DNA from 3 places in the Kitasatospora sp. NBC_00315 genome. Region 2 is predicted to be linked to each of the others. Evidence: riboswitches for the same ligand, from Rfam matches in the RefSeq annotation. Region 2 holds a riboswitch; each other region holds the start of a gene.
What was found. A riboswitch is a leader RNA that binds a small molecule or an ion and turns the genes downstream of it on or off. The one in region 2 is predicted to bind cyclic di-AMP.

Region 1: it holds a riboswitch for cyclic di-AMP, as region 2 does, so the genes downstream of both, OG823_RS06335 (glycosyl hydrolase family 28-related protein) here and OG823_RS13795 (transglycosylase family protein) in region 2, are expected to answer to the same signal.
Region 3: it holds a riboswitch for cyclic di-AMP, as region 2 does, so the genes downstream of both, OG823_RS15520 (M23 family metallopeptidase) here and OG823_RS13795 (transglycosylase family protein) in region 2, are expected to answer to the same signal.

Annotation. Positions count from the first base shown of each region.
Region 1 is NZ_CP108025.1:1,514,737-1,524,883, forward strand. It holds gene lnt (apolipoprotein N-acyltransferase) at 1-1,373, shown strand, start outside; gene OG823_RS06325 (VOC family protein) at 1,349-2,113, opposite strand; gene ribA (GTP cyclohydrolase II) at 2,344-2,979, shown strand; cyclic di-AMP (ydaO/yuaA leader) riboswitch at 3,099-3,267, shown strand; gene OG823_RS06335 (glycosyl hydrolase family 28-related protein) at 3,271-4,770, shown strand; gene OG823_RS06340 (GNAT family N-acetyltransferase) at 4,820-5,896, opposite strand; gene OG823_RS06345 (hypothetical protein) at 5,908-7,224, opposite strand; gene OG823_RS06350 (ArnT family glycosyltransferase) at 7,227-8,807, opposite strand; gene OG823_RS06355 (PIG-L deacetylase family protein) at 8,807-9,622, opposite strand; gene OG823_RS06360 (glycosyltransferase family 4 protein) at 9,604-10,147, opposite strand, start outside.
Region 2 is NZ_CP108025.1:3,432,257-3,442,403, forward strand. It holds gene OG823_RS13765 (ABC transporter permease) at 1-1,222, shown strand, start outside; gene OG823_RS13770 (NAD(P)/FAD-dependent oxidoreductase) at 1,547-2,926, opposite strand; gene OG823_RS13775 (exopolyphosphatase) at 3,478-4,416, opposite strand; gene OG823_RS13780 (DUF501 domain-containing protein) at 4,416-5,069, opposite strand; gene OG823_RS13785 (septum formation initiator family protein) at 5,066-5,566, opposite strand; gene eno (phosphopyruvate hydratase) at 5,697-6,983, opposite strand; gene OG823_RS13795 (transglycosylase family protein) at 7,272-8,132, opposite strand; cyclic di-AMP (ydaO/yuaA leader) riboswitch at 8,138-8,307, opposite strand; gene OG823_RS13800 (cytochrome P450) at 8,518-9,825, opposite strand; gene OG823_RS13805 (SDR family NAD(P)-dependent oxidoreductase) at 9,971-10,147, shown strand, end outside.
Region 3 is NZ_CP108025.1:3,822,790-3,832,936, forward strand. It holds gene OG823_RS15500 (class I SAM-dependent methyltransferase) at 1-585, opposite strand, end outside; gene OG823_RS15505 (sensor domain-containing protein) at 695-1,417, opposite strand; gene OG823_RS15510 (GNAT family N-acetyltransferase) at 1,537-2,100, opposite strand; gene OG823_RS15515 (hypothetical protein) at 2,135-3,073, shown strand; gene OG823_RS15520 (M23 family metallopeptidase) at 3,122-3,829, opposite strand; cyclic di-AMP (ydaO/yuaA leader) riboswitch at 3,998-4,159, opposite strand; gene OG823_RS15525 (YiaA/YiaB family inner membrane protein) at 4,396-4,686, shown strand; gene OG823_RS15530 (alpha/beta fold hydrolase) at 4,885-5,706, shown strand; gene OG823_RS15535 (TetR-like C-terminal domain-containing protein) at 5,741-6,310, shown strand; gene OG823_RS15540 (PP2C family protein-serine/threonine phosphatase) at 6,431-7,591, shown strand; gene OG823_RS15545 (SpoIIE family protein phosphatase) at 7,678-9,939, shown strand; gene OG823_RS15550 (hypothetical protein) at 10,086-10,147, shown strand, end outside.

The DNA of each region.
Region 1 (10,147 bases), 1.9 Mb from region 2:
CCGGCTTCATCCTCACCGCGATGTACTGGCTCATCCCCTCGATCGGTCCCGCACTGCCGGTGCTGGCGCTGCTGTTCGGCGCGCTCCAGTCCGCGGTCGGCCTCGCGGTGTGGCTGCTGCTGCGCCCACCGGTGACGGCCCGGCGGGCGCTGGCCGCGCTGGTGGTCGTGCCCTGCGTCTGGGTCACCGCCGAGTTCGCCCGTTCCTGGCACGCGCTCGGCGGCCCCTGGGCCCTGCTCGGCGCCACCCAGTGGCAGCACCCCGCCGTGCTCGCACTGGCCTCGGCCGGCGGGGTCTGGCTGGTCAGCGCCGCCGTGGTGGCGGCCAACACGGCGGTGGTGGTGGTGCTGTGCGCCCGGGTGTGGCCGGTGCGCGCGCTGGCGGCCGGCGCCGGAGCCCTGGTCGTGCTGACCGGCCCGCTGCTGTTCGCCCTGCGCACGCCACCGGCCCGGGACGGCCACGCGACGGTCGCGCTGGTCCAGCCGGGCATCGTGCAGGACGCCGGGCAACGCCTGGACGCGAGCGCCCGGGCCACCGAGTCACTGGCGGGCCGGCCGCTCGACCTGGTGGTCTGGGGTGAGAGCAGCACCACCGCCGACCTGGACCGCGACGGCGCCACGATGGCCCGGCTGCGCGCGCTCTCGGCCACGACCGGCGCCCCGCTACTGGCCGGCGAGGACGCCCGCAAGGCCGACGGCAGGATCTCCAAGGACGCCGTGCTGATCGGACCGGCGGGCATCGAGGACCGCTACCGCAAGATCCGGCTCGTCCCGTTCGGCGAGTACATCCCGCTGCGGCCGCTGCTCGGCTGGATCGCCGGCGTCAGCCGGGCGGCCGGCGAGAACCGCGCGTCCGGCAGCGCCTTCCACGTGCTGGAGCCGACGGGCGCGGACGGCCGGCCGCTGACCTTCGGCGCGCTGATCTGCTTCGAGTCGGCGTTCCCCGACATGTCCCGGGCGGCCGCCGACCAGGGGGCCCGGATGCTGGTCTACCAGTCGGCGACCTCCACCTTCCAGCACACCTGGGCCCCGGAACAGCACGTCTCGCTCGGCGCGCTGCGGGCCGCCGAGACCGGCCGCCCGGTCGTCCAGGCCTCGCTGACCGGGGTCTCGGCCGCCTTCGACGCGCAGGGCCGCGAGATCGCCCGGCTCGGCACCGACCGCACCGGGGCCCTGACCGTACGGCTGGCGACGGCCGCGCCGGGGAGCCGGACCTGGTACGACCGGGTCGGCGACGTCGTCCCGACGGCGGCGCTCGCGGTGACGGCGGGGGCCGGGGTGCTCGCACTGCGCGCCGGGCGCGGGCGCCGGCGCCCGGGCGGGAGCACCGCCGGCGCCACCGGCGCGGATCAGCCCTCGGTGCCGGCCAGGTAGATCCCGAAGACCGCGCCCTGCGGGTCGCGCAGGACCGCGATCCGCGGGCCGTCCGGCACCGAGGTCGGTGCCATCAGCACCTCGGCCCCGAGCGCGCCGGCCCGGCTCGCGGTGAGGTCGACGTCCGCGACGGCGAAGTACGGCAGCCAGTGCGGCGGCAGCTGCGGCGGGAACTGCTCGCCCATCGCCAGCATCCCGCCGAAGTCGGCGCCGTCGATGCCCCACTGGGTGTACGACTCGCCCGCGCTCACCGTCCAGCCGAAGACCTCGGGGTAGAAGACCCTGGCCCCTTCGACGTCCCGGGTGAGCAGTTCGGCCCAGCCGAGCGCACCCGGGTCGTTGAAGACGCCCGCGCCGGAGAACGTCCGGGCCTGCCAGAGCGCGAACACCGCGCCGGCCGGGTCGGCGACCACCGCGAACCGGCCGACGTCGAGCACCTCCATGGGCTCCATCAGCACCCGGCCGCCGGCCCCGGTGATCCTCGCGACGGTGGCGTCGGCGTCCCGGGTGGCGAAGGAGACCGTCCAGGCGGTCTGCTGCTCCGGGCCGTAGAGCGGGCTGAGCCCGGCCGCCGGGGCGTCGCCCAGGTGCATCACGGTGTAGCCGCCGGCCTCGGGGCGCGGGTCGGTCTCCGCGCGCCAGCCGAAGAGTTCGCCGTAGAAGGCCTTGGCGGCGGCCGGGTCCGAGGTGGCGACCTCGGCCCAGCTGGGCGCCCCGACGGTCACGCTGGTGATCTTCATCCGTGCTGTCCCTTCCGGTGCTGCCGGGAGACCGGCATGCCTTCCCACAGCATGCGGCGGCGCCACCGCGGCGGCCCGGGCCTGATCGGCCGAACGGGGCGCGGCGGCGGAGAAAGGGGAGTTGTTCAAATTGGAACTACAGGGTACGGTCGGCCTTCTCACCGGTTCGGCCAACATCCTGCCCAGCGGTTCGATTCCGTCCCGTCCACCACAGCCCCGGAGGCCTCGGCATGCCGCAGTACGAAACCGCCACCGTGCGCTCAAGCGTGCGCATCCCGTTGACCTTCCCGGACGGCTACCGCGCCGACGCCCAGGTCTTCACCTTCCACGGCCTGGCCGACGGCGCCGAGCACCTGGCGCTCGCCCTCGGCGAGGTACGCGGCACCCCGCTGGTGCGACTGCACTCCGAGTGCCTCACCGGTGACGTGTTCGGCTCCGACCGCTGCGACTGCGGCCCGCAGCTGCGCGAGTCGGTCGAGCGGATCAGCACGGCCGGCGGCTACCTGCTCTACCTCCGTCAGGAGGGCCGCGGCATCGGCCTCTACAACAAGCTGGACGCCTACGCCCTTCAGGACTCGGGCCTGGACACCTACCAGGCCAACACCGCGCTCGGTCTGCCCGAGGACGGGCGCGACTACACCGCCGCCGCGCAGATGCTCAGCGCGCTCGGCGCCACCCGGGTCCAGCTGCTCAGCAACAACCCGGACAAGGCCGGCCAGCTGGCCGACCTGGGCATCGAGGTCGCCGAGCGGGTGCCCACCGGAGTGCACCTCTCCGACAGCAACGTCCACTACCTGCGCACCAAGGCGGGCGGCACCGCTCTCACCCTCGGCCACGGCATCGAGCTGCTCCCGGTCGGCGCCTGAGCGGGAGCGCGCGTGTGACCCGCGGCACAGCGACTTGTGATGTTCCGGCAAAGTTGTCTAGCCTTCGGGCGTCCGCTGGAGCGGACACGCACCCGGTACGCCTAGTCCCGTCCACCGGATAGCGGTCTTCCGAGCATCGGACGGGAGCGGGGGAACCAGGTAAGTCGTCGTACCCGCTCCGCATCCGTGCGGTCGTGGGCACGACTTGGGGTGAAGCCGCACCACAGGCGGCCGGGCTACCTCACGGTCCGAATCCGACAGCTCACCTCGTAGGCGTCGCGAGGTTCTGTCATGCCCATGATTTCCAAGCCCGGGTTGGCCGCGATCACCGCGGCCGGCCTGTTCATCCTGCCCCTGGTCGGCACCACCGGCGCCCAGGCGTACGGCGCCGCCTGGTGGAAGCGACCCGCCCCCAGGCCCACGCCCACCGCGTCCCCCACGCCGACGCCCGCTCCCACGGCCGCGCCGAGCGCGACCCCGACGCCGACACCCACGCCGGCCCCGAAGCCCACGGCCACTCCCACGGCCACCCCCACGGCGACGGCCGCACCGACCGCGACGACGAGCCCGACCCCCTCGGCCGGCGCCTCCGGCACGCCGACGGCCACGGCGACAGCGACGGCGACCGCATCGCCCACCGCCTCGCCCACCGCCTCGCCGAGCGCCTCGCCCGCCGTCGGGGCCTCCGGCATCGGCTGCCCGTACACCGGCGCCACCGCCACCGCCGTCCGCGACGCCTCCAAGGCGCCGTACAACGCGGTCGGCAACGGCTCCACGGACAGCTACACCGCCATCCAGAAGGCCATCGACGACGCGTCCGCCGCCGGGGGCGGCGTCGTCACCCTGCCCGCGGGCACCTTCCTGACCAACGGGCACCTCCAGCTGAAGAGCAACGTGGCGCTCAAGGGTGCGGGCTCCGGCGCGACCACCCTCAAGGCGGGCCCGTCCTTCCTGAAGACCTCCGGCCCCGACGGCGGCTACCCGGTGGTGACCACGCACGGCGCGAGCAACGTGACGATCGCCGACCTGAAGGCCGATCAGAGCGGTGACGTGCTGGATCAGTTCAACCTGTCCGGCCGGCTCGCGGCCTACCTGATCGACGTGCGCAACTCCACCAACGCCGTGGTGAGCGGGGTGGCCACGACCAACCCGGCCTCGTACTCCATCGCCGCGGTCGGCAGCACCCGGTTCTGCGTCCAGCACAGCAGCACCCAGGTCACCACGACCGGCAAGTACGACCAGCTGGACGGCATCCACGTGCTGTCCTCCACCTTCGGGTACGTGCTCGGCAACACCGTCGACCAGCGGTTCAACGGCAACACCGACGGCGACGACGGCCTCGTCGCGCACACCATGACCAGCGCCCCGACCCACGACGTCACCTACGCGGACAACACCGTGCGCGGTGGCAACAACGGCAACGGCATGCAGTTGGCCGCGGGCAACGGCGACATCTACAACATCACCATCCGCAACAACGAGTTCTGGGGCTCCACCGAGGGCATCCGGACGGGCTGGTACGACAACCAGACCGGACGGGTGCACGACGTGGTCGTCGGTGGGTCGGCGGCCGCCGGCAACACGATCCGCGACCTCGTGCCCGGCACCGGCGCGAAGGGCTCCTTCCCGTCCGGCGGCAAGGCGATCTGGTACTTCGCCGCGCCCTCCGTGGCCTCGAACGTCCCCAGCGCCATGACGGTGACGTACAACACGACGTGCCACGCGGGCACCCCGCCCATGTCGGTCGTCTCCGGTGGCAACAACGTGGTCTCCGACAACAAGACCTGCTGATCTCCGGCGGGCGGGGCGCACCGGCGCCCCGCCCGCCCCTGCACGGGGGTCAGTGCGCGGTGCGCCGCTCGACCAGGCCCACCGCGCCCAGTGCCAACCGCCGCAGCCCGGGGTTCGCGCTCACCACCGCTTTGGTCCGGTCGAGCGAGGCCACCTGCCAGCGCCGCAGCGCCGGCAGGGCCGTGCCGCGCTCCACCCGGCCCTGCGCCACCATGACGTCGCCGGTCTTCAGTGACTCCTTGTACCGGTCGTGCCCCTTGCCGAGGTCGATCCGCCGCAGCCCCAGGCCGGCGGCGGCCTCCAGCAGGTGGAGATAGAGCAGCAGCCCCGGGGAGTGGCGCGCCAGCGCGGCGTCGTAGACCGGCAGCCAGGACGAGAGCAGATGCCGGGCGCGCAGCGAGTAGAGCATCGAGACGGGCCGGCCGCCCGCGTACAGCACCGACAGGACGCCGGCGCAGCCCTCGGCCCGTGAGTCGGCCAGCTCCCGGACCACCGACAGCAGCCCCGGCTGGGCGAAGACGTCCCGGCGGCCCTTGGCCAGGCACTGCGCCGTCTTCCAGGCGGCCAGCGTCCGCAGCATCGCGGGATCGCGCTCGTCGAAGACGAAGCGCAGCGGGCCGGTCTCCCGCTCCAGCCGGGCCCCCTTGCCCCGCACCCGGTGGAGGAGCTTCGCCGAGTGCCCGCCGAGCCGGGCGGCGTACGCCTGGTAGCCGTCGCCGACGTCGATGACGGGAGAGGCCGCGCGGTGCACTCCGTTGGCCTCGAAGGCCGTCTGGCCGGCGACGAGGTGGTCGAACTCCCAGACCCTGAGCCCGCAGTCCGCCAGCAGCGAGACCGGGTCCCAGTCCAGTCCGCGGCGGTGCACCAGCCCCTGGCAGTCGCAGAACCCGGCTCCGATCGGCTTGCCGATCCCGAGGGCGCGGCGCTCGAACGGGAAGTAGGCGGCCGGCCCGGAGCCGTCGCAGAGCACCGCCACCCGTGCGGCCGGGCGCCGCCGTCCGACGGCGAGCGCGAACTCCGGCGAGAGGAAGGGACTCGTCAGGGAGTCGTCGCGGAGCTGCATCTGCCGCCAGCCCGCCAGTTCGGCGGCGGTGAGTTCGTCGGGACGGACGGTCGTGGTCGTCATGTCGGTCACCTTCATGGGTGCGCCCCGCCCAGCCGGGCGGCGAGCGCGGCGTAGTCGCCGAGCGAGGCGCCCGGCGTCGCGTGGTGGTGGAGGTCGGCGTCGAAGGCCCACATCAGCCCCCGCAGGCCGCAGGACGACAGCTGGCGCGCCACCGCGTCCATGGTCCCGGGGTGGTAGGCGCTCACCTGGGGGCCCGCGCTCTCCCCGGCGAGGGCGAATCCGCTGCGGTCCGCGACGGCCGCCACCCACCGCACGGAGGACCATGTGCCGGCCTCGGCGGCGGAGGCGCTCGCCACGTCCACCAGCCGGTCCGTGCTCGCGCAGCCGTTGTCCGCGGGAGCGCCGGAGCCGTCGACGACGGAGGTGGCGACGATCCGCACCCCCGGGCCCGGCCGGACGAGCGGGACGGTCCGCTGGAACGCCACGCCCAGGCCCATCCAGCGGGGCTCGACCGTGCCGTCGAGGAGCCGGTCGACGGCGGCGCGGTACTCCCAGGGGCGGATGCCGGTCCCGGGCACGAGCACGTCGAGGTGGCCGCGGAAGTGCCGCGCGCCGTAGAGGTCGATCTGCCAGTTCACCGCGCCGGCGAGGGCTGCGAGGTACCAGCGGGCCCAGGTGTCGGCGTCCTGCGCGGTGAACGGCCGCCCGTCGTGGGCCGCCTCGCCGGGTCGCCAGCCGGGGAACGGGTTGGCGGGCACGCCGGCCGGCCGGGCGCCGTCCCCCGCCGGGGCCTGGGCGCCCGGGTCGAACGCCCAGTAGGCGTTGGTGTGCGAGCCGTCCCCGGCCGTCGGCGGGTAGCTGAACTCGCCGTCCGCGTCGACGCCGACCCGGATCGCCCAGAACTGCCCGAGCCCCAGGTCGCGCGAGACCATGTCGACGTAGTGCCGGGCCTTCTCCCGCGCCGTCGGGCTGAAGACCAGGTTGGGCGCCCCGGTGTACCGGTCGCCGTACTGGTCGACGAACGCCGTCGCCGGATAGACCGAGGCCAGCCAGGCCGGCGGGTGGTTCAGGCCGAGGGACGCCTCGATGCGCAGCCCCGCGCTCCGCAGCGTCCGGATCCGCGCCCGGACCGACTCGACGTACTGCGGGTCGTGGACTCCCTCGCGGGGTTCGTAGCTGTCCCACCGCAGCTCCAGTTCGGCGACGCCCAGGCCGCTGCGGTGCTCCTGGACGGCTCGCGCGGGATCGGTCTGCAGGGTGCCGAAGTAGCGGGCCGCCGTCGGCGCCGGTGTCGGCGCCGGCGCCGCCCACGGGGCGCACAGGGCCACCACGGCCGCGAGCACGAGGAGCACGCGGTGGCGCGGGAGGCGCCGCGACCCGGCCGCCATGCTCAGCCACCCGCCGACCCGGGCAACGGCAGCTCGTACAGCGCGATCGTGCCGTAGGAGCGGCCGTGGAACACGTACAGCAGCCGGCCCTCGCGCATCAGCGCCCGGGCCTGGTCCGGGGTCGCGGTGGAGTAGCCGTGCTCGACGGCCTGCGGGAACACGACCGCGTACCTGGCCTGCGCGGCGGCGCGCTGCGCCGGGGTCACCCAGGCGCCGACCCGGTAGCGGTCGGTGAGGATCAGGTCCGAGTCGCCGCCCACCGTGGCCACCGCGGCCCGCGCCGGCACGTGCGCCGCCATGTAGGCCCGCAGCTCGGAGTACCCGTCGTCGGGCGTGATCCGCCCGGTGGCGTACGCGGCCCCGGAGAGGCCGAGCGCGAGCGTCAGCGCGACGAGCGCGGCGACCGCCGCCCGGGTGACCGGGCGCCGCACCACGGGTGCGGCGAGCACCACCGAGATCATCGTGGGCACGAGCAGCAGGTAGAGCGCCTGCTCCTCCAGGGTGCCGAACAGCAGCGCGTAGACGAGCGTGACGGCCGCCGAGGCGTGCAGGAGCGCGAGCAGGCGCCGGGCCTGGTCGCCGCGCCGCAGCAGCCGGTACAGCGCCACCGCGCCGACGGCCAGCAGCAGGTAGGTCACCCCGAAGGTGGACGCCTGATGGCCCAGCCGGGACCAGAGCGAGGGGGCCCGGGGTGCGTTGAACCCGGTCTCCTGCACCAGGCCCAGGAGCCGCTGGACGCCGACCGTCTTGGTGTTCACCAGGTCGACGAGATGACCGTTGGCCGCCACCACCACGACGTAGACGGTGTACGGCAGCAGGCTCGCGGCGGCCGCCCACGCCAGCAGCCGGCGCGGTGGACCCCAGCCGAGGACCATCGCCACCAGCACGGGCACCGTGGTCATGAGCGCGGCCTCGTCCTTGGTCAGCACGGCCAGGCCGAGGAGCAGGCCGCCCGCCAGCGCCCGGGCTCCGGGACGGGCGGGCAGCGGTCGGCGGGTCAGCCCGATCAGCACCAGGTAACCGAGCAGCACCCAGAACATGGTGGCCGTTTCGAGCAGCACCCGGTCGTTGACCCTCAGCACGAAGGGGTCGAGGGCGAAGAGCGCGGCGATGGCGGCGGCGGCGTACCGCGACCGCAGGCGGGCCACCAGGACGACCAGGACGGCGGCGGTGGCGCCGGCCAGCACGGCGTTCAGGGAGCGCATCTGGTAGATGCCCGCCACGATGTCCGGCCGGTAGCCGAACAGCCGCTGCCAGCCGGCCTCCAGGTAGAAGTAGCCGGGCGGGTGGAGGAAGAACAGCTCGCCGCCGTCCCCGGGGAAGTACGGGAAGCCGCCGGAGGCGACGCTGTTGCCGATGGCCCGGTAGTACACCTCGTCGCCGAAGATGTCCTGGGCCCGGCCGAGGCCGACCAGGCGCAGCAGGGTGGCGACGACGAAGGCGGCGCTCGCGAGGGCCGCTGTTCGCAGCGCCGGTCCGCGGGGCCTGCTGCGGGCGCCCGCGGGCGTCGCTCCGGTGGGTCCCGGGCCGGGCGGCGACGAGGCCGCGGTGCCCGGGACGTCCGCTCTGGTGTTGGCCGACATCACGTCCACTCCTTGGCGCCGGCGAACGAGCGGCTCGCCAGCAGGTAGATCTCGGGGACGAGCGGGACGACGCCCCGGGGGAACATCGCACCGACCTGGGTGCGGTAGGCCCGCACCAGGGCCGCCTTGGCGGCGAGTTCGCGCTCCCAGAGCATTTCGACGGATGCCGTCCGGCGGGCGAAGCCCGGGTCGACGGCGTACCGCTGGTTGTAGGGGAAGTCGCTGTAGAAGACGGCGGGGGCGCCGGCCCGCTCCACGGCGGCCCGCACCAGCAGGTGGTCCACGTTCCCGCCGACCGCCGAGGGCGCGAGCAGCAGGCCGGGCCGGTCGGCCGCCAGCACCTCGACGGAGTTCTGGATGCGGCGCAGCGTGTCCGAGTCCGCGGCGGCGATCCGCCCGGAGGCGAGGTGCAGGCGGTAGGTGGGGTAGACGTGGTCCAGTTCGGGCACCAGCCGGCCGGCCAGCCGCGCCCGCCGGGTCGCGGGACGCGGCCGGCGCCGGAACAGGCCCTCGGTCAGGCCGAGGTGGCACCAGCGCACGCCCATCCGGTCGAGCACGGCCCGGTCCTCGGCGCGGCGGTCGCGGTAGAGCGTGGCGGCGTCGGGGGCGCCGACCTGGTGCAGGTAGCGCCGGGCGGAGAGCGTGTACGGCCGCGTACCCGCCTCGGTGAAGAAGGTGACGACGGTGACCGGCACGCGCAGGGCCGCGTGCATCATCAGGGCGCCGCAGGACAGCACCGCGTCGTCGAGATGGGGGGACAGCACCACGAGCGGGACGCCCTTGTCGATGGCCGTGGTCAACGGGTCGGTACCCATGACGCCTCTCCTTGTTCCGAGGTCGCGGCGTCCGGCTCCGCGGTGGGAGCCGGTCGCAGCAGGTCTCGGGCGAGCGCCAGGTAGCGGCCCGTCGTCTCGTCCCAGCTGAACCGCCGGACCGCCTCGTGGGCGAGCCCGGCCAGGTGTTCGCGCGCCTGACGGTCGGAGGCGACCTCCCGCATCCGGTCGGCGAGCGCGTCGACGTCGAAGGGCGGCACACTGACGTTCCCCGATCCGCCGAGCCAGCGGAGCGAGGGGAGGTCGAAGTGCAGCACCGGCTTTCCGTGGGCCATCGCCTCCAGCGCCGTGATCCCGAACGCCTCGTGCCGGGACGGCATCACCATGAAGGCGCTGCGGGCCAGCAGCCGCTGCTTCTCGGCGCCGTCCACGTGGCCGAGCCACCGGACGCCGGGGCCGGCCCGTCGCAGCAGCGCGGCGAGCTTGCGCTCCTCGGAGCGGGTGCCCGCGCCGGCGAGGAGCAGCGGCATCGGCACGGCCGCCCGGGTGTACGCCTCCAGCAGGAGG
Region 2 (10,147 bases):
GGTGGGCCTCGGCGCCGCGCTGGCCCTGATCGGTGTGTTCGTCCTGCTCCCGCTGCTGTCCCGTCCGGTGATCGCCCTGGTCGGTCCGGTCCTCGGCAAGCTGTTCGGGACGCCCGGCAAGCTGGCCCGGCAGAACGCCGTGCGCAACCCGCGCCGCACCGCCGCCACCGCCGCGGCCCTCACCATCGGCCTCACCCTGGTCAGCGCGCTGACGGTGCTCGGCGCCTCGGTGGGCGGAGCGATCGACAAGGCCGTCACCAGCGCGATGAAGGCCGACTACATCGTCTCCGCGGCCAACGGCATGGGCCTGTCACCGGAGGTGCCCGCGCAGATCGACAAGACCGCCGGCGTGGCCGCCTCCTCCGCCCTGACCTCCGTCTACTGGGACTTCGACGGCCGGACCAGGGCCGTCACCGGCATCGACGCGGCCGCCGCCGAGAAGGTGCTCTCGCTCTCCTTCACGAGCGGGTCGGCCGCCGGGCTCGCCAAGGGCGAGGTACTGGTCAACACCGACGTCGCGGCGAGCACCGGCCTCAAGCCCGGCAGCACGATCCCGGTGACCTTCCCGGACGACAGCAGGGGCAGCTACACGGTCGGCGGCGTCTTCGAGAAGAACGAGATGCTCAGCCCGGTGATCCTGGCCAACAGCGAGATCACCCGGCACGAGTCCGACGCCTACATCACCGACGTCCTGGTGAAGGGCGCGGACGGGGCGAGCGGCTCGTTGAAGCAGTCCCTCAAGGACGCCACCGGCGCCAACCCGGTGATCGAGGTGAAGACCAAGCAGGACGTCCGCGACGGCTTCAGCCAGATCATCACCTTCGCGCTGAACATGATGTACGGCCTGCTGGGGATGTCCGTGGTCGTCGCGATCCTCGGCGTCGTCAACACGCTGGCGATGTCGGTCTTCGAGCGCAAGCGCGAGATCGGGATGCTGCGGGCGATCGGCCTGGACCGCAGCGGCATCAAGCGGATGGTCCGTCTGGAGTCCGTGGTGATCTCGCTGTTCGGCGCCGTCGTCGGCGTCCTGCTCGGCTGCTTCATGGCCTGGGCGGTCAACGGCACCCTGAAGTCCAGCATCGCCGGGCTGACCACCGTGATGCCCTACGACAGGATCGTGCTCTTCCTGGTGCTCGCCGGGCTGGTCGGCCTGGTGGCCGCGATCTGGCCGGCCCGCCGGGCGTCCAGGCTGGACATCCTGGAGAGCATCAAGACCGACTGACCGGCCGAAGGCGCGGCGGGGCCCGGCGACCCACACGGTCGCCGGGCCCCGCCGCGCTTCACCCGCCGCGCACCACCCGCACGGGCGGGCCGGGCGGGCCGGGTGCGCGCCCCGGAGGGACGGCCCCGGATGCGGAAAGGACCCCGCCGTGGCCCCCGAGGGAGGGGGCGGCGGGGTCCTTCCCGTCTTCGTTCTGTCCTGCGACTGCTGTACTCCGCCCGGTCGCACGGCCGGCTGAGCACCACGGAGGTCGTGGTCCGGCGACGCTGCCGGGCGGAGGGCCTCCGACACATACCCGGGTGCTCCCACACCCGGGCCGGGTCGTTACTTGCTGGTGGCGAGTTCCTTCTCGGTGGGCTTGGCCTCGGCGACCTTCTCGGCGGCGCGCGGAGCCGGAGCGGCGGCCTCCTGGAAGGCCTCGAACGGCTTCTCCATCTCGGCCAGGCCGACGGTCTCCCGCTTGAGGAACATGGCGAGCGTCCAGTCGGTGAAGACCCGGACCTTGCGGTTCATCGTCGGGACCCGGCTGCCGTGGTACAGGCGGTGGAACCACCAGGCCGGACGGCCCTTCAGCTTGTACTTGCCGAAGAGGATCGCCACGCCCTTGTGCAGGCCGAGACCGGCGACCGCACCGAGGTTCTTGTGCTTGTACTCGGCCTGCGGGAAGCCCCGCATGCCCGAGATCACGTTGTCGCCGAGGACGATCGCCTGACGGACGGCGTGCTGTGCGTTCGGCGGGCACCAGGCGCCCTCGCCGACGGCGAGGTCGGGTACCTGGGCGTTGTCGCCGGCGGCCCATACGTAGTCGAAGCCCTGGACCTGAAGGGTCGGCGCGGTGTCGACGTGGCCACGGGGGCCGAGCGGCAGGCCGAAGTTGTTCAGGATCGGGTTGGGCTTGACGCCCGCCGTCCACACGATGGTGGAGGCGTCGGCCTCGACGCCGTTCTTCAGCACGACGTGCCGGTCGACGCAGGAGTCCATCGAGGTCTCGATGTAGATCTCGATGTTGCGCTCTTCGAGCTTCTCCTTGGTCCACAGACCGAGGTCCGGGCCCATCTCCGGGAGGATGCGGTTGGCCGCCTCCACCAGGATGAAGCGCATGTCGTCGCGGCTGACGGTCTTGTAGATCTTCGCCGCGTCCCGCGCCATGTCCTCGACCTCGGCGATGGTCTCGACGCCGGCGAAGCCGCCGCCGATGACCACGAAGGTGAGGGCCTTGCGACGGACGTCCGGGTCCGTGGTGGACTCGGCCTTGTCCAGCTGCGCCATGACGTGGTTGCGGAGGCTGATCGCCTCTTCGACCGTCTTCATGCCGATGCCGTGCTCGGCCAGACCGGGGATCGGGAAGGTACGGGAGACCGAGCCGGTGGCCACGACGAGGTAGTCGAAGGGCAGCTCGTAGGTCCCGCCGGCCGGCGGCGCGATGGTGGCGACCTTGCGCGCGTGGTCCACACCGGTCACGTGACCGGTGAGCACCTCCGCGTTCTTGAGGGCGCTGCGCAGCGGCGCGACGAGGTTGCGAGGCGCGACGTTGCCGCCGGCCGCCTCGGGGAGGAAGGGCAGGTACGTCATGTACGACCGCGGGTCGACGACCGTGACGGTCGCCTCCCCGTAGCGCATCTTCTTGAGGATGCGCATCGCGGCATACAGGCCGACGTAACCACCGCCGACAATGAGGATGCGAGGACGCTCCGTGGTGCTCATATCCGAAAGTATCCAGCACCGTCCGAGGCGCCCCTCGTGAGGCCCGTCACAGGGGTCTGGACACCCCGTGCTACACTACGCGGCCACTTCTGGCGCCGAACGGTCCCTCCGGGGCTTGCGCTCACCGGCCGAGCCCGCCGGCTGTGAGTGCGCCGGTTCGGACAACCCTCGTGAGCAGCAACGATCCTTGCGCCACCCGGGTTCCCGCCACTGATTTCGATTCCGTCGCCCGATCGCGAGGCCGACCTGCGAACCAACGGGCGCGATCGCCGGACGACCTTCGGTCCCAGATATCGGACACCCGAGGGCGCAGAGTGTGCCAAAAGGGCGGCGAAAGGCCGGATCCTCATGTGAAGAAATTCACGAAGTTTCTCGCGGGACCCTGTGCGCGCCACGGCCCCGGGCGCTCGGTGGGCGCTCCGGGGCCGTGAGGGTAAGCCCCGAAAGGGGCCTGGGCCACCGACCGGAGCCGGCCGGCCGACGGGCGGGCGGCCACCGACCGGAGCCGGCCGGCGGGCGGCCCGGATCTCCCGGGACGCCGTCGGGACCTCTCAGACGAGACTCCAGGCGATGCCGTCCAGGATGTCGTGCTCGCTGACGACCACCTCGTCGGCGCCGGTCCGCGTCATGATCTCCAGCAGTTCCAGGGCGCCCGCGGCGATCACGTCCACCCGGCCCGGGTGCATCGCCGGGATCGCCGCCCGTTCGGCGTGGGTGGAGCTCAGCAGCCGCCCGGCGATCTCCGCGACCTCGTCCCGCGAGATCCGCGAGTGGTGGATCCGGGCGGAGTCGTACTCGGGCAGCTCCAGCGCGATCGCGGACACCGTGGTGACGGTGCCGGCCAGGCCCACGAGGGTGGCCGCGCCGCTCAGCGGGACGGCCTCGGCCGCCTTGTCCAGCTCGCCCCTGATGTGCGCCTTGGCGGCGGAGATCTGGCCCAGCGTGGGCAGTTCGGCCCCCGCGAAGTGCCGCTCGGTCAGCCGGACGCAGCCGAGGTCGACCGAGCGGGCGGCCTCGACGTCGTCCGTGCCCAGCACGAACTCGGTCGACCCGCCGCCCAGGTCGAACACCAGGTACGGAGTGGGGAACTGACCGCCGGTGAGCTCCTTGGTCGCGCCGACGAAGGACAGCCGCGCCTCCTCGTCACCGCTGACCACCTCGGGCGCCACGCCCAGGATGTCGCGCACCCCGCTGGTGTACTCGTCGCTGTTCTCGGCGTCCCGCGAGGCGCTGGTGGCCACGAAGCGGATCCGCTCCGGCGTCACCCCGTAGGAGGTGATCACCTCGGCGTACTCGCGGCAGGCCGCGAAGGTCCGCTCCAGGGCCTCGGGCGCCAGCCGGCCGGTGCGGTCGACGCCCTGGCCCAGCCGGTTGATGACCATCCGTCGGTCGAGGTCGGTGATCGCGCCGGTCCCGGGGTCGAGGTCGGCGACCAGGAGCCGGATCGAGTTGGTGCCGCAGTCGATCGCGGCGACCCGGGTGGTGCCCATCAGCTCTCCTCCTCGGCCGCGCGCTTCTTCGCCGCGCGCTCTGCGGCCAGTCGTTCCTTGGCCGCGATCACGGCCGCGTGGTCCTCTGCCCCGGCCCGCTTCGCGGCGACCTTCTCCGCGCTCTCGGCCACCTCGGCGGCGGAGACGCAGGGGCCCTTGGCCCACCAGTCCTCCAGCATCCCGATCGCCTCATCGCCGAGCGGGTTCACACCGGGCCCGGCCGCCAGCGAGTGGCCGACCAGCACGTGCAGGCACTTCACCCGGTCCGGCATGCCGCCGGCGCTGGGGAAGCCCTCCAGCACCTCGATCGCGTCCCGGCGGGCGATGTAGTCCTCGTGCGCCTTCTGGTAGGCGGCGGCGAGCTGCGGGTCCTCGGCGAGCCGGGCCGTCTGCTCCTTCATCACGCCGTCCGCCTCCAGGGTGCCGATCAGCGAGGCGGCCTTGGGGCAGGTCAGGTAGTAGAGGGTCGGGAACGGCGTACCGTCCGCGAGCCGCGGGGCCGTCTCGACGACGTCCGGGTTGCCGCACGGGCAGCGGTGCGCCACCCCGCGCAGACCACGCGGGACGCGGCCGAGCTGGGCGGCGATGGCCGCGACGTCGTGGTCGGCGACGGCGGGGGCGTCGGAACCGGCGGGGGTGTTCTCAGTGGTCATGGGGCGCTGTCTCTTGCGGGGACGGGGATGGGGACGGGGGCCTGGGCGACCGGGGCGGCGGGCGCGGCGTCGGCCGCGTCGACCGAGTCCCAGATGCTCGCGTACCAGGGTTCGGCGGCCTTCGCCGGGCCGGCGGCGGAGGTGCCGGCGGCGGTGCCGCCGTCGGCCGGGGCGGGTGTCCTGGCGGCTCCGGCGGCCGGGTCGACCGAGATGTACGGGGTCTCACCCGGCATCGCGTAGTGCAGCCGGGCGCGGGCCTGCGCCTTGACGAACTCCGGATCCTGCCAGCGCGCCTTCTCCCGGCGGAGTTCCTCGACCTGCTGCCTGGCGTGTTCGGCCCTGGCGCGCTGGGCGGAGATCTCGGAGCGCTGGGAGATGAACTGCCGGGTCGGGTAGGCCAGGATCGCCACCAGCGAACAGAGCACCAGGACGAGGACGGTCGCCCGGCTCGTGAAGCGCGGACGCCCCGCGAAGCCCGGAATCTTCCAGCCTGCCATCTCCCGTTACCCCTCCTGGTCGCGCCGGTGCCCCGGCCCCCACCCTACGGGGTGAGAGCCGGGGCACCGGTGCAGCGGCTGTGTGTCAGCCGGGTACTGGAGGGCGTCGCCCCCGTACCCGCCGAGGCGACTACTCCGCCGCGCGGAAGCGCGGGAAGGCGCCGCGGCCGGCGTACTCGGCGGCGTCGTCGAGGATCTCCTCGATGCGCAGCAGCTGGTTGTACTTGGCGACGCGCTCGGAGCGGGCCGGGGCGCCGGTCTTGATCTGGCCGCAGTTGGTGGCGACGGCGAGGTCCGCGATGGTGACGTCCTCGGTCTCACCGGAGCGGTGCGACATCATGCAGCGGTAGCCGTTGCGCTGGGCCAGCTCGACGGCGTCCAGGGTCTCGGTGAGCGAGCCGATCTGGTTGACCTTCACCAGCAGCGCGTTGGCGGTGCCGGTCTCGATGCCGCGGGCGAGGCGGGTCGGGTTGGTGACGAACAGGTCGTCGCCGACCAGCTGGACCTTGTCACCGAGCTTGACGGTCATGGCCTTCCAGCCGTCCCAGTCCTGCTCGTCCAGCGGGTCCTCGATGGAGACCAGCGGGTAGGCGGCGACCAGCTCGGCGTAGTAGTCGATGAGCTCGGCCGAGGAAAGGCCCTTGCCCTCGAACTGGTAGGCGCCGTCCTTGTAGAACTCGGAGGCGGCGACGTCGAGCGCCAGCGCGACGTCCTTGCCGGGCACGTAGCCGGCCTTCTTGATGGCCTCGACGATGAGGTCGAGCGCCTCGCGGTTGCTCTCCAGGTTCGGGGCGAAGCCGCCCTCGTCGCCGAGGCCGGTGGAGAGGCCGCGCTCCTTCAGGACGCCCTTGAGCGTGTGGTAGACCTCGACGCCCCAGCGGACGGCCTCGGAGAAGGACTCCGCGCCGATCGGAGCGATCATGAACTCCTGGATGTCGACGTTGGAGTCCGCGTGCGAGCCGCCGTTGAGGATGTTCATCATCGGGACGGGCAGGACGTGCGCGTTCGGGCCGCCGAGGTAGCGGAACAGCGGCAGGTCCGAGGCCTCGGAGGCGGCGTGCGCGACGGCCAGCGAGACGCCCAGGATGGCGTTGGCGCCGAGCGAGGACTTGTCCGGGGTGGCGTCCAGGTCGAGCATGGCCTGGTCGATCAGGCGCTGCTCGGTGGCGTCGTAGCCGACCAGCTCCGGGCCGATCTGCTCGATGACGGCCAGAACGGCCTTCTCCACGCCCTTGCCGAAGTAGCGGTTCTTGTCACCGTCACGCAGCTCCAGCGCCTCGAAAGCACCGGTCGAGGCGCCCGAGGGGACAGCGGCACGGCCGGTGCTGCCGTCGTCGAGACCGACCTCGACCTCGACCGTGGGGTTGCCACGCGAGTCGAGAATCTCACGGGCTACGACGACATCAATGGACGGCACGAGGCATCTCCTAGCGGAAGCAGGTACCCGCAAACTGTTGTGGTGTCTGCGGATGATTGCGGAGTCGTTACGACCAGAGCCTAACCGCAAGGGCTCGCTGGGCCACGTCGGCCCGGGTCCCGTCTCAGGGTGTGGCCCGGCTACCCGTCAGTAGTTCACCTGGATGCCGCGCGGGATGCACCCAGAGCAGAACGAAGGGGGCCGTACCGGATATGTACGACCGCCGCACCCGCCTCTCGGGCGGCCCGCCCGGCCCGGGCCCGCGCGCGGGCGGGCCCGGACCGGGGGTCAGGCCCGCCCGAGATCCAGGACCTGACCCGGCACGATGAGGTCCGGGTCGCCGCCGACGACCGGACGGTTGCCGTCGTACAGCGCGCTCCAGCCGCCGGCCACGCCCTGGCCGCCGGCGATGGAACCGAGGGTGTCGCCGCTCTGCACGGTGTAGCTCCGGCCGCCGGTGACGGGAGCGGTGGCCGTGGCGGCCGCGGCCTGCGGGGCGGCCTGCGCGGCGGCGCCCGCGTACTGGTCGTAGACGCTGCGGTGGCTGGTCCAGTACCAGTCGCCGTTGTCCTGGTACCAGAAGACCCGGGCGTCCGCGTCCCAGCCCGTACGGCCGGTGAAGTCGGGGTTCCGGTCGGCCGTGTCGTCCGACCGGTCCGCCCCCGGCGGCGCGGCGGCCGAGCGGGAGTCGGCCGAGCGGGAGTCGGCCGAGGACTCCGCGGAGGAGGACTCGGTGACGGAGTCGGAGGTGTCGGCCTGGGCGGCCGGGCCGCCCTTGCGCAGGCCGGCCTTGCCCGAGCAGACCGGCCAGGCGCCGGGCCCCTGCGCGGCGAGCACCTTCTCCGCGACCGAGATCTGCTGCCCCTTACTGGCCCGGTGCGCCTGTGGGGCGTACTGGCCGCCGCCGTAGGCCTTCCAGGTGCTCTGACTGAACTGCAGCCCGCCGTAGTACCCGTTGCCGGTGTTGATGCTCCAGTTCCCGCCGCTCTCGCACTGGGCCACCTTGTCCCAGATGGTGACGGGGGCCGCGTGGGCGCCGGTGGCGGTGAGGAGCGGCATCGAGAGGCCGATGCCGGCCACGCCCGCCACGGCGATGACCTTCTCGGTCCGGGTACGACGACGGTGACGACCGTTACCAACGAACAGCATGAGGATGTCCCTCTCCGCACGCCTGCGAGGTGAGCTGTCGGGTTCGGACCGGGAGGTGGCCCGGCCGCCGGTCGCAGGAACGATCCTGCTAGGGCGGCTTCACCCCAAGCCGTGGGGAACGGCAGAAAAACCTGGGTCCCCCGCCCCTGCCCGAGGGTCTGGTCGGTTTCCCGGAGGCGCGGCGGGCAGGACTCGGCGTTCCGCGCACGGGGCTCGCAGCTGCGAACTGCAGGGAGAGTAGACAGATCCTCAGATCAATCACAAGCTCATATCGCTCACATCACGCGGAAATTACGACAAGCATTGGATCGTCTACAAACCACACCCATATGTACGGATTGATACGCCTTCTGACCGCCCATGACCGGTTCTGTCCGACACGCCGTCAGGGCGAGTCGACCGGATCCGACGCCTTCTCCGGCGTGAATTCGATCGGCAGTTCCCGCAGTCCGCGCATGATCAGGCCACCGCGCCAGCGCAGATCGGCCGGATCCGCCGCGAGGCGCAGATCGGGCAGCCGGGTCAGCAGCGTCGCCAGCGCGGCCTGCCCCTCCAGTCGGGCCAGCGGGGCGCCGATGCAGTAGTGGATGCCGTGACCGAACCCCAGGTGCGGGTTGTCCTTGCGGGCGAGGTCGAGCGTGTTCTCGTCGGCGAACCGGGCCGGGTCGCGGTCGGCCGCCGCCAGCACCACCAGCACCGGATCACCCACCGGGATGTCCACCCCGCCGATGGCCAGCGGCTCGGTGGCGAACCGCCAGGTGGCCAGCTCCACCGGACCGTCGTAGCGGAGCAGCTCCTCGATCCCGGTCTCCAGCAGCCCGCGCTCGCCACGCGCGAGGGAGCCCTGGAGCAGATCGAGCTGCCCCGGGTTCCGGAACAGCGCGTACATGCCGTTGCCGATCAGGTTGATCGTCGTCTCGAATCCCGCGAAGAGGAGGACGAAGCACATCGCCGCGGCCTCGTTCTCGGTGAGGTGCTCCCCGTGGTCGCTCGCCCGGATCAGATCGGAGATCAGGTCGTCCCCGAGATCGGCCCGCTTGCGGTGGATCAGCTCCAGCAGGTACGCCCGGATCCGCTTCACCGCCCTGGCCACCCCGCCGCGCGGGCCGCCGCCGTGCCGGATCATCATCGCGGCCCAGTCGCGGAAGTCGTCCTGGTCCTCCGGAGGAACCCCCAGCAGGTCGCAGATCGCGTAGATGGGGAGGGGGAAGGCGAACTCGTGGATCAGATCGGCCGATCCGCGCGCCGCGAAGGAGTCGAGCAGGCGGTCGGTCAGCTGCTGGACCCTCGGTCCGAACTCGGCCACCCGGCGCGGGGTGAACGCCTTGGAGACCAGTCGGCGCAACCGGGTGTGGTCCGGCGGGTCGATGTTGAGCAGGTGCGTCATGAGGTCCGCCTGCCGCTCCCCCGGAATGCCCACCCGGCCCGTGCGGTGCGCCTGCTCGCTGTGATGGGCGGGATTCTTGGAGAGCCGGCCGTCGGCCAACGCCTGTCGGGCGTCCGCGTACCGGGTGACCAGCCAGGCCTCCACCCCGCTGGGGAGGGTCGTGCGGTGCACGGGGGCGTGCTCGCGCAACCACGCGTAAGCGGGGTACGGATCGGCGGCGAACTCCCACGTGAACAGGGGCGGCTGGGCGGGCGCCCCACCGGAGCGCTGCGGTTCGGGCTGGTCGGTGTGCGGCTGAACAGGCATGTCCCGACGGTATCCGGTGGGCCGAAGGCGTGAGCCTGGTCACCTGATGGGTAATCCCTGTCGCAGAGGGTCGTGACGTGCCTAGGATCCTCCGACATGTCTTTGGTGGGCGCCGTGCGGTGTCGCCCACAGGGAGGAGCGCACCGTGCGGGTAACCGGGGCAGTGGTGGTCATCGCGGTACTGAGGGGCGGCTCGGGGGCCGACCTGGCCCGCCGGTTCACGGCCGCCGGAGCCGCCGGGGTGCTCATCGCCGACGAGGACCCCAACCACGCCGAGGACCTCGCCGCCGAACTCGACCGTCCGGGCTGCCCGGTCGTCGGG
Region 3 (10,147 bases), 390 kb from region 2:
GTCGTGCAGGGGGTAGATCCGGGTCTCGCCGCCCGGGGCGGTGACCCGGCTGAGTTCGAGCAGGCCGGCCAGCTGGCGCCGCGGGGTGAAGTGCTCGGGGTGCGCGAGCAGCAGGTAGGAGCTGAGGGTGAGGGCGAAGGCGTGGTCGGCGAAGGGGAGCCGGGGCAGCGCGGCGGCGATGTAGTCCTGCGGGTGGGCGGCGGTGTCGGCGTCGAAGAGCCGGCGGGCGCGGTCCCAGCTGCGCAGGTAGCGCTCGTGGGGCAGGTGGCGGGGTGCGGGGTAGAGGTGCGGGGCGGCCCGCATCGCTCCGGCCATGACGTCCCGTCCGGCGCGGGCCCGGGCGGTGACGGCGGGCAGCGGCGCGGCGTAGACGGGGTCGGCGGCGATGACGTGGCAGCCGAGGGCGCGGGCCTCGGCGGTGAGGCCCGCAGCCCCGCCGGGGCAGTCCAGGACGGGCCCGGGGAGGGCGGCGAGGGCGGCGCGGGTGAGACCGAAGAGCGCGCAGTACTCGTCGAGCGGACGCGAGGTCACGGGGATCTCCCCGGTGGCGGCGGCGGTGGGGCCCGGAGCGGCGAGGTCGGCCATGCGGGCCATCCGAACACGGGGCCGACCGGCCCGCATCCGGGCAGGCGGGCCGGACACGGCCGAACGGGCCCGCCCCGGGGGATCGGGCCCGTTCGGCCGGGCGGTGCGGTCAGCGGCCGAGCAGAGCGCGGATCGCCAGCCGGTTGACGTTGGTCAGTCCGCGCACCAGCACGGGGGTGAGGAGGACGAACACGAACCCGATCGCGGAGAGCGCGGCGATCTGCGCCGGCGACTGGACGAAGTACTGGTGGTGCCGGCCGTCCTTGGTGAAGTCGAAGACCTGGTAGCCGGGCCACGAGGTGTAGCGGGCGAAGACCCAGTGGTAGAGCGGATAGGCGGCGACCACCCAGCCGGTGACCAGGAAGGTCAGCGTGAGCGCGAAGCTGAGGATCGCCCAGGGGAACATCAGCACCTGATAGAGCGCGGCCCGCCAGCCGGCCGCGTCGGCGAGCCGTGCGGTGGTGCCGGCCCAGAAGCCGGGACGGGCCGGGCGGACCGGGGCCGGGGCCGTGACGTCCAGCGCGAGCAGCGTCCGGGCCCGGCCGCGCTCCAGAGCGCCGAGGCCGCGCACACCGCTCAGCAGCGCGGCCAGCACGGGCAGGCCGAGGACGGTCACCAGCGTTCCCAGGCCGAGGCAGAACAGGGTGACGGTGAGGACGAAACCGACGACGGCGACCGGCAGGCCGCTGAGGCTGAAGCCCACCTCGCGGTGGAAGGCCGCGCTGAACGGCGCCCGCCAGAAACCGGGGGACGGCTCGCCGGCGGTTCGGCTCCGGCGCGGAGCGTCGTCCCGGGTGTCGTACACGCTGCGCTGCGGAGTGCTGCTGCTCATGGCCGGCCTCGGTCCCCTCGTGGTGCCCTGCGGTTCTGCTGACTCCTCCAATGTGCCGAACCGCGGCCGCCGGGGGTATCCGGCCCGCAGGCGGACCGGGGGTGGGGATAACCCCCGGGTCAGCCGGCGGCGGCCGTCCACTCGTGCTCCAGCAGCGAGTACTGGAGGGCGTCGTGCCAGGCGCCGCGCAGGTGGAGATCGTGTCGGATCCGGCCCTCCAGCTGGAAGCCCGCCTTGGTGAGCACCCGGGAGGAGGCGGTGTTGGCGGGGTCGACCCGGGCGGCGAGGCGGTGCAGACCGAGGGCGCCGAAGCCGAAGTCGCAGAGCAGTCGGGTGATCTCGCTCGCGTAGCCCTGGCCCCAGGTGTCGCGGCGCAGCGCGTACCCGACGAACGCGGCCCGCACGCCCTCGACGCCGAGCACGGCGTTGCCGATCGGCGCGGCCTGCTCGCCGTCCTCGTGCCGGGTGACGGCGAGGCGGTAGACGGTGCGCGGCTCGGCCTGGGCCTCCTCCAGGTAGATCGCGATCTGGTCGGCGCAGGTCTCCCGGTCACGCGGTTCGAACGGGAGGTAGCGGGCGGTCTCGGTGTCGCCGAAGACCGCGTGCAGCGCGTCGACGTCGCCGGGGGTGTGCTGGAACTCGCGGATGGACAGACGCGGGCCGGTGAGCTGTACGGGGACCATGTCGGACAACGGTACAGCGGCTACCGTTCGTCACATGAACCACGATGACCTGCGGCTCGTCCCGCGGACCCGGTCCGCCGAACTGCTCGCCTGGGCGGCGGCCGAGGGCCGCGAACCGGTGGCCGAGGGCCCGCTGCGGGTGGTGCTGACGCTGCTGGAGCTCGGCGGCGCCAGGCTGCACGACGGCTGGCCGGAGCTGACCTCGGCCCTGCTGGAGCAGCTGCTGTACGAGCGGCTCCACCTGTACGTCCAGCCGGCCCCGGACGAGGACCCGCTCGCGTACGGGGCGGCGGTGCTGCTGCTGATCGAGCACCAGCGGGCCGTCAAGCGGCTGAACGCCAAGCGCCGGGAGCGGCTGCGGGCGGAGGCCGAGTGGCAGGGCGAGGTGGCGGCCGGGCTGCTGCGCCGGGCGGACCTGGTGACCTGGCCCCGGCTGTACACGCTGCTGCTGCGCGCGGACGGCGTGGACGACCGGGATCCGGCGGCGGTGCGCGCCTGGCTGGACGGCTTCCGCGAGCTGGCGCAGGAGGACCGCGCGTCGGCGTACCGGGCGCTGGAGGAGGCGGGCGTCCTGGACCGGGTGGACGGCGACGGTGGCTGGGGTCCGGCCCGGATGCTGGCGATCGGGATGGCCACCGACGGCGGGCGGCTGCTGCTGGAGGACGGGCTGACCCGGCGCAGCTACCGCAACCTGGCCGGGCTGACCGCACTCGGGCTGCCGATGCCGCCGGAGCTGGCGGGCGATCCGGCGGACTTCGAGGCGGCGGTCGTCGCGCGGGCCCTGGAGCTGCTGGGCGGCTGGACGGTGCCGGGGCTCGCCGAGCTGCTGGTCACGCAGTACCCGGACCTGGCGCCCGAACCGGGCCAGGAGGAGATCGACGCGTACCTGGCGACCCTGCCGGCCGAGGACGCGTACCCGCAGGACGGCTTCCCCCAGGACGGCCTCCCGCAGGAGCAGGACGCCGGGGAGTGAACGGCGCCCGGCCCCGGCCCCGCGCGGGGCCGGGGCCGGGACGGTCCGTCAGGGGTTGAGGCCGCGCTGCTGGAACCAGGCCTCCGGGTCGACCGGAGCGCCGCCGTCGGGGCGCACCTCGACGTGCAGGTGCGGGCCGGTGACGTTGCCGGTGGCGCCGACCTTGCCGATCTGCTGACCCGGGACGACCTTGCCCGAGGTCTTGAGGATCGAGGAGAGGTGGCAGTACCAGATCTCGGTGCCGTCGGGCAGCGTCTGGATGATCCGGTAGCCGTACGAGCCGGACCAGCCGGCCGAGGTGATGCTGCCGGAGCCGACCGCGTACACCGGGGTGCCGGTGGAGGCGGCGAAGTCGAGGCCGGTGTGCAGGTGTGCCCAGTACGAGGCGCTCTGCCCGTAGTGCGCGGACAGGTGGTAGTCGTGGACCGGCAGCTGGACGGCGTCGAGCTCGGCCCGCTCCGCGGCCGCGGCGGCCTGCTCGGCCTCGTGCTGCTGCGCGGCGCGCTTGGTCTCGGCCACCTGGGCGGCCACCACCCGGGCGCTCTCGTCGGCGGCGGTGCGCTGACTGTCGGCCTGCTGCTGGATCCGGGCGGCGAGCGCCAGTCCGGGGTCGGCCGAGAGTGCCGGCGCCTCGTCGGGCGTGCTGACGGCCGGTGCGGCGGCGGGGGTCGCGGAGGCGAAACCGGTGGCGCCGAGGGTGGCGGCCATCGCGGTGACACCGAGCAGCGGGGCCGTCCCACGGGTCTGACGGGGCATCCGGTGCCGGTTGCTGTCGGCCGACTGCGAGGCCGCGGCCCCACCGCCCGGGGAGTCCCCGTACGCACCGGCGTAGGCCGGCGGCCCGGGCTCTTCGAGCAGCTGGGTTCCGGCCGCGGAGCCGGGAGGGTATGCCGGAGAGTGCGTCGACGCCACGGAGGCGCGCTCCTTTCCTTCCTTCGCGCCTACCGGGTTAGCTGACGGGTTCGGAGCAGGAAGGTCTCCTACGGCCGGGCCTGGGCCTGGCCGATTCACCCCAAGGAACGGTGGTTCCCCGGCTCCCGGACGCACCCCGCAGGGCCCGTCGTCGGGATTAGGCGCAGGCGCACGGTGCCGTCTGGTCACGGCGTTGCCGACCGCGCTGCGTTATCAAACGTTAATCCTAGGCAGCTCTGATTCCAAGCCGTCCGAGGATGTGAGTCACCATCAGTGTGGGCGGAATGGGCGTTTTGGCATGGTTGCCTTCCGGTGCCACTACGGATCGTGAGCATGTGTCAACGAACCGCTGCCCAATTTTGAGTACACGTACTCATGTGCGCGGCATGGCGCGCGGCCATCCTGACCGCATGACCTCATCGATGCAGTCGCGCACCACGGCGGCGTACCACGTCCAGGCCGTGCTGTCCTTCGCCATCGCCGCCACCGCCCTCGCGGTCGGGATCGCCTATCTCCCGGTCGGCACGTGGACCCGGGCCTTCCTGGCGGTCGGCCTGCTGTACACCGTGACGTCCGCCTTCACGCTGGCCAAGGTGATCCGGGACCGCCAGGAGAACACCGAGATCGTCACCCGGGTCGACCAGGCCCGGCTGGAGAAGCTGCTGGCCGAGCACGACCCGTTCAAGGTCGACGGGATCTGAGCCCGGCGGGGGCGGGGCGTGCGCCGCCCGCCGCCCCTGCGGCGGCCCCCCTCCCGCCGTCGGCCCGGACCACGGCATCCCCCGCCGTCGGACGGCACGACCTCGCGAACGCCGCTTGACGGCTAAGGCTATTAGCCTTAGCTTTATGGCTATCGGCAGCACGCCGACAGCACGGCCCACAGGCCAAGGAGGCCCGCGATGTCCAGCACCGACGCACTCGCCACCCGTTACCTCGACGTCCCCGGCGGCCGGCTCGGGTACGACGACACCGGGCACGGCACCGGCACCACCGTCCTGCTGCTGCCCGGCATGCTGGTCTCCCGCAGCATCTACCGGGACCTGCGCCCGCTGCTGGCCGCGGCCGGCCACCGGGTCGTCACGATGGACCTGCGCGGCTTCGGCGACGCCTCGATCGCCTGGGACGACTACTCCCCGGCCGCGATCGCCACCGACGCCCTCGCCCTGCTCGACCACCTCGGCATCGGGCGCGCCGTGCTGGTCGGCCACTCGTACACCGGCGCCACCGTGGTCAGGGCGGCCGGGCTGGCCCCCGAGCGGGTCGCCGGGATCGCCCTGCTGAGCGCGTTCATCGAGGGCCCCCCGGCGAACGCCTTCCAGAAGGCGCTGATGAAGACCGTCGGAGCGCTCTGGCTGCGCTTCCCCAGCACCTGGGGCACCTACCAGCGCTTCGCCTTCCCCACCAAGCCCGCCGGCTTCGAGGAGCACCGGACCGGCGTGGTGGCCGCCCTGCGGACCCCCGGCCGCAAGCAGGCCACCCGGGGCCACCTCGGTGGGAACGCCGCGCCGGTCGGCTGGAGCACCGCCGTGACCTGCCCGGCGCTGGCCGTGATGGGCTCCGGGGACCCTGACTTCCCCAAGCCCGAACTGGTCGCCGACCACCAGGCCGCCGCGCTGAACGGCCGCAAGGTGATGATCGAGGGGGCCGGGCACTACCTGATGCTGGAGCGCCCGCAGACCACCGCCGACGCCCTCCTCGCCTTCCTCGGCGAGTCGGCGTAGTCCCCCGTTCGCCCCTTCCCCCACGGAGAACCCCTTGCCACGCGTCGGACTCACCCCGGAGGGCGTCGTCACGCACGCCCTCGACCTGATCGACGAGCAGGGCCCCGGGGCCCTGACCCTGGCCGCCGTCGCCGCCCGCGCCGGCGTCGCCACCCCCTCCCTCTACAAGCACGTCTCCGGCGGCCTCGCCGAGCTGCGCCGCCTGGTGGCGGTACGGATCACCGAGGAGCTCACCGCCGAGCTCGCGGCCGCGGCCGTCGGGCGCGGCGGCGACGCGGCGGTCGAGGCGGTGCTGCGCGCCTACCACGCGTACGCCACCGAGCACCCGCACCGGTACGCCTCGCTGCCGCAGGCGCCGCAGCTCGACGACGAACTGGCCGAAGCGGCGGCCGCCCTGGTCGGGGTGATCGTCGCGGTGCTGCGGGAGTACGGGCTGGAGGGCTCCGAGATCATCCACGCGGCCCGGACGGTGCGGGCGGTGGCGCACGGGTTCGCCTCGCTGTCGATCGCCGGCGCCTTCCAGCTGGCCGAGGACCCGGCGGTCACCCAGGCCCGGCTGATCGGCGTACTCACCGGCGGCCTGCAGTCCTGGCCCAGGTCCTGAACCGGCCGGGACGACGCGTCGCCCGCAGGGTCATACCAGGAGCAAACAGACGTATGGCACTAGATTGACTGATCCAACAGGTGGCCGGTGCACGCGGCCACCGAGCCCGGGGAGGTCGACGTGCGCGCACCCGAGGCGGCGGCGATACGCAGGCGCCGGAGGCCGCGCTGGGCTCGGGCCCTGACCCGGGGCCCCCTCGGCCGCTGGGCGAGCCGGCTGCTGGACGGCGACCAGGGCGCGGAGCGCGAGACCCTGCTCCTGCTGGTGACGCTGACGGCGCTGTTCGCCGCCCTGTCCGTCGCCCTGCCGGGCAGCTGGCCACCGTCCGCGCTGGTGCTTCCGCTGGTGGCGGGCTGCCTGGTGCTGCGGGCCGGCCGGCAGCTGGCGCTGGCCGCCGCCGTACTGGCCGCCAGCCTGCTCAGCGCGCTGCTGGCGAAGCCGCACGGCGTCCGGGTGGCCGTCACCGCGGTGCTGGCCGTCACCGCCGGGGCGGGGCTGCTGACCTCGCGCTTCCGCAACCGGCTCGGCCTGCGCGGGCTGCGCGGCGACTCGATGCTGCTGGAGCTCTCCGAACACACCCACGCCCTGGGCCGGCTCCCGGACACGCTGCTGGACTGGCACTTCGACCGGGCGCTCGCCCCCGTCGGCGGCAGCTCCTTCTCCGGGGACTTCCTGCTCTGCGTCCACCAGCCCGAGCGGGATCTCCTGGAGGTCGTCCTGGTGGACGTCTCCGGCAAGGGCAGCCGGGCAGCAGCCCGCTCGATGCACCTGTCCGGTGCCTTCGCGATGCTGCTCGGCTCGGTACCGCCGGAGTCCTTCCTGCCCGCCGCCAACGACCACCTGGTCGGGCTCGGCTGGGACGACGACTTCGCCACCGCCGTCCACCTGGCCCTTCGCCCGACCAGCGGCGAATACCGGCTCTTCAACGCCGGCCATCCGCCGGCCGCCCACTACTGCCCGGCCCGCGGCGGCAGCTGGCTGCTCGGCGAGGACGGTGGGCCCGCGCTGGGCCTGCTGGCCGGCAGCCCCTACCCGGCGGCGCACGGGCGCCTCGCCCGGGGCGACTCGATGCTGCTCTACAGCGACGGGCTGGTGGAGGTGCCCGGCCAGGACATCGACACCGGGATCGGCCGCCTGCTCGCCGCCGCCGAACCGGCGCTGCGCCTGCCCCGGCCCGACGGCAGGACGGCCGGAGCACTGCTGCGGGCGGTGGCGCAGGACGTGGCCGACGACCGGACACTGGTCCTGGTCAGGCGTCTTGGCCGCCCTTTCCCGGGCTGAGCAAATAGGATTCAAGAATTACGTATGCCTGGGACACGCAGCCGCACGGGAACAGTCGAACGGAAACGGAAAGGCCGGGTAGCGCGATGGACCTGACCTCGCCGTGGTTCCCCTCCTCCGAGAACGAGAGCCGGACGCCGACCGGCGTCCCGGGGACCCGCAGTGCCATGCGCTGCGTGCGGCTGCTGCTGCGCGCCACCAGCGCCGCCGAACTGCTCGCCACCGTGCTCGCCGAGGGGCCGGCCTGGATCACCGGCGAGGGATGCGCGGTCTACCTGCTCGACCCGGCCGGCATGCTCCGGCTGACCGCCTCGCAGGGCCTGCCGGACTGGGCCCACGAGCGCTACAGCGCCGTCGACCCGGCGAGCGAGCTGCCCGCCGCGATGGCGCTGCGGCTGCGCCGCCCGTATCTGCTGAGCCCCGAACGCACCAGCGTCGACTACCCCAACCGCAACGCCGGCATGGGCACCGGCCTGGTCGCCCTGGTGACGCTGCCGATGGTCGTGGACGACCGGCCGATCGGCGTCCTCGCGCTGACGCTCGCCCACAGGGGCACCGTCCCGCGCCGCGACCTGGACGTGCTGGAGACGATCGGCGAGGCCTTCGCCCACCGCCTCTCCCACCTGCTCGACCACGTGCACGCGACCACCGGAGCCGCTGCCGGGGTCCGCGTCCACAACGCCGCCGCCGGGACCCGCGCGGCGCTGGCCCATCCGCTGCTCTCGCTCGCCGTCCGCTCCGCCGGGGCCGGCGCCTTCGAACGCGATCTGGTGACCGGCGAGACCTTCTGGGACGCCCAGGCCCACCGGGTCGTCGGCCTGCCCCCGCCGCCCGAGGGCGAGCACGCCGAGGCGCCCGACCTCGGCCGGATCGTGCACCCCGAGGACCTGCCCGACGTCCAGGCCGGCCTCGCCGAGGCGCTCACCGTGGGCGGCCCGTACGAGCTGGTCTACCGGGTGCTGCGCCGGGGCGGCGGGGTGATCGGGATCCGCGAGCTGGGCGAGGTGATGCTGGACATCCACCACCGGCCGGTCCGGATCGCCGGCCTGCTCACCGACCGGGACCGCACCGGCGCGGCCGAGGAGCGGCGCACCCCGCCGACCGGAACCGACGCCCCCGCCGCCGGCGCCCGCGCCGCGCTGCTGCTCGCGCTGACCCGCACGCTCTCGCGCGCGATCACCGTCCGGGACGTCGTCACCAGCGTCACCGACGTGGCCGGCCCCGCCCTCGGCGCCACCGGCATCGTGCTCGACCTGGTCGACGAGGGCCGGCTGCTGCCGGTCTCGCACACCGTCTACGGCGGCCCGCGCCGCTCCGAGCTGAACCGGCTGGCCGACCTCTCCGAGGGCATCATGCAGCACGCGCTGGCCCGGTCCGCCCCGCTGTTCAGCGAGCCAGGGCGCACCGTCGGCGGGAAGGACGGCGGCGGACCGCTGACCCCGCCGGCCTGGGCCGTACTGCCGCTGATCGCCTCGGGCCGCCAGGTCGGCTCCTGCCTGATCACCTTCGCCACCGAACGCGCGTTCAGCCGCGAGGACCGCACCCTCTACTCCGCCTTCGCCGGCATCCTCGCGCAGTCCCTGGAGCGGGCCCGGCTGTACGACACCCACCACCACCGGGCCACCGAGCTGCAGCGCGCCATGCTGCCCCGCACCCTGCCCGAGATACCCGGCGTCAGCGCCGCCGCCCGCTACCTGCCCAGCACCGAGGGCATGCAGATCGGCGGCGACTGGTACGACCTGATCAGGCTGCCGGACGGCAAGGTGGGCCTGGTCATCGGCGACGTCCAGGGCCACAACGCCGAGGCCACCGCCGTGATGGGCCAGCTGCGCAGCGGGCTGCGCGCGTACGCCACCGACGGGCACGACCCGGCGGCCACCCTCGCGAGGACCAGCAGGCTGCTCTCCGAACTGGACACCGAGCTGTTCGCCACCTGCCTCTACCTCACCCTCGACCCGGCCGACGGCACGCTGCTCGCCGCCCGCGCCGGACACCCGCCGCCGGTGCGGATCACGGACGCCGGCGCCACCGAGATCGACCTGCCCGGCGGGCCGCCGCTCGGCGTGGACCCGGGCGCACCGTACCCGCTGACGGTGGACCGCCTGGAGCCCGGCGAGTCGCTGCTCGTCTACACCGACGGCCTGGTCGAGGACCGCGAGGAGGACTACGACGAGTCGGTGCAGCGGATGCTCGGCGGCCTGGAGCTGTGGGTGCGCCGCACCGGCGGGGCGGGCGCCGGCCTGGAACGGCTCGCCGACCTGCTCACCCTGAACGTCACCGAGCACCGCTCGCGCCCCGACGACGTGGCCCTGCTCCTGTTGCACCGCCTCGCCCCGCCGGCCGGCTGACACCGCGTACGCCCGCGCACCACGGCACATCCGCCCGCGCGGCCGCCCCCGTTCGCGCCCTCGGGCGTGGCAGCGGCCGCCCCGGCCCGGCTAGCCTCGGCCCGCCGGGCGGCCGAACGCCCGGACCAGCACGGACGGGGGCACCCATGGCGGACGGATCGGACCCGAAGGGCCCGGCGGCGGGCGGCGTCCGGGAGGGCTCCGGCGA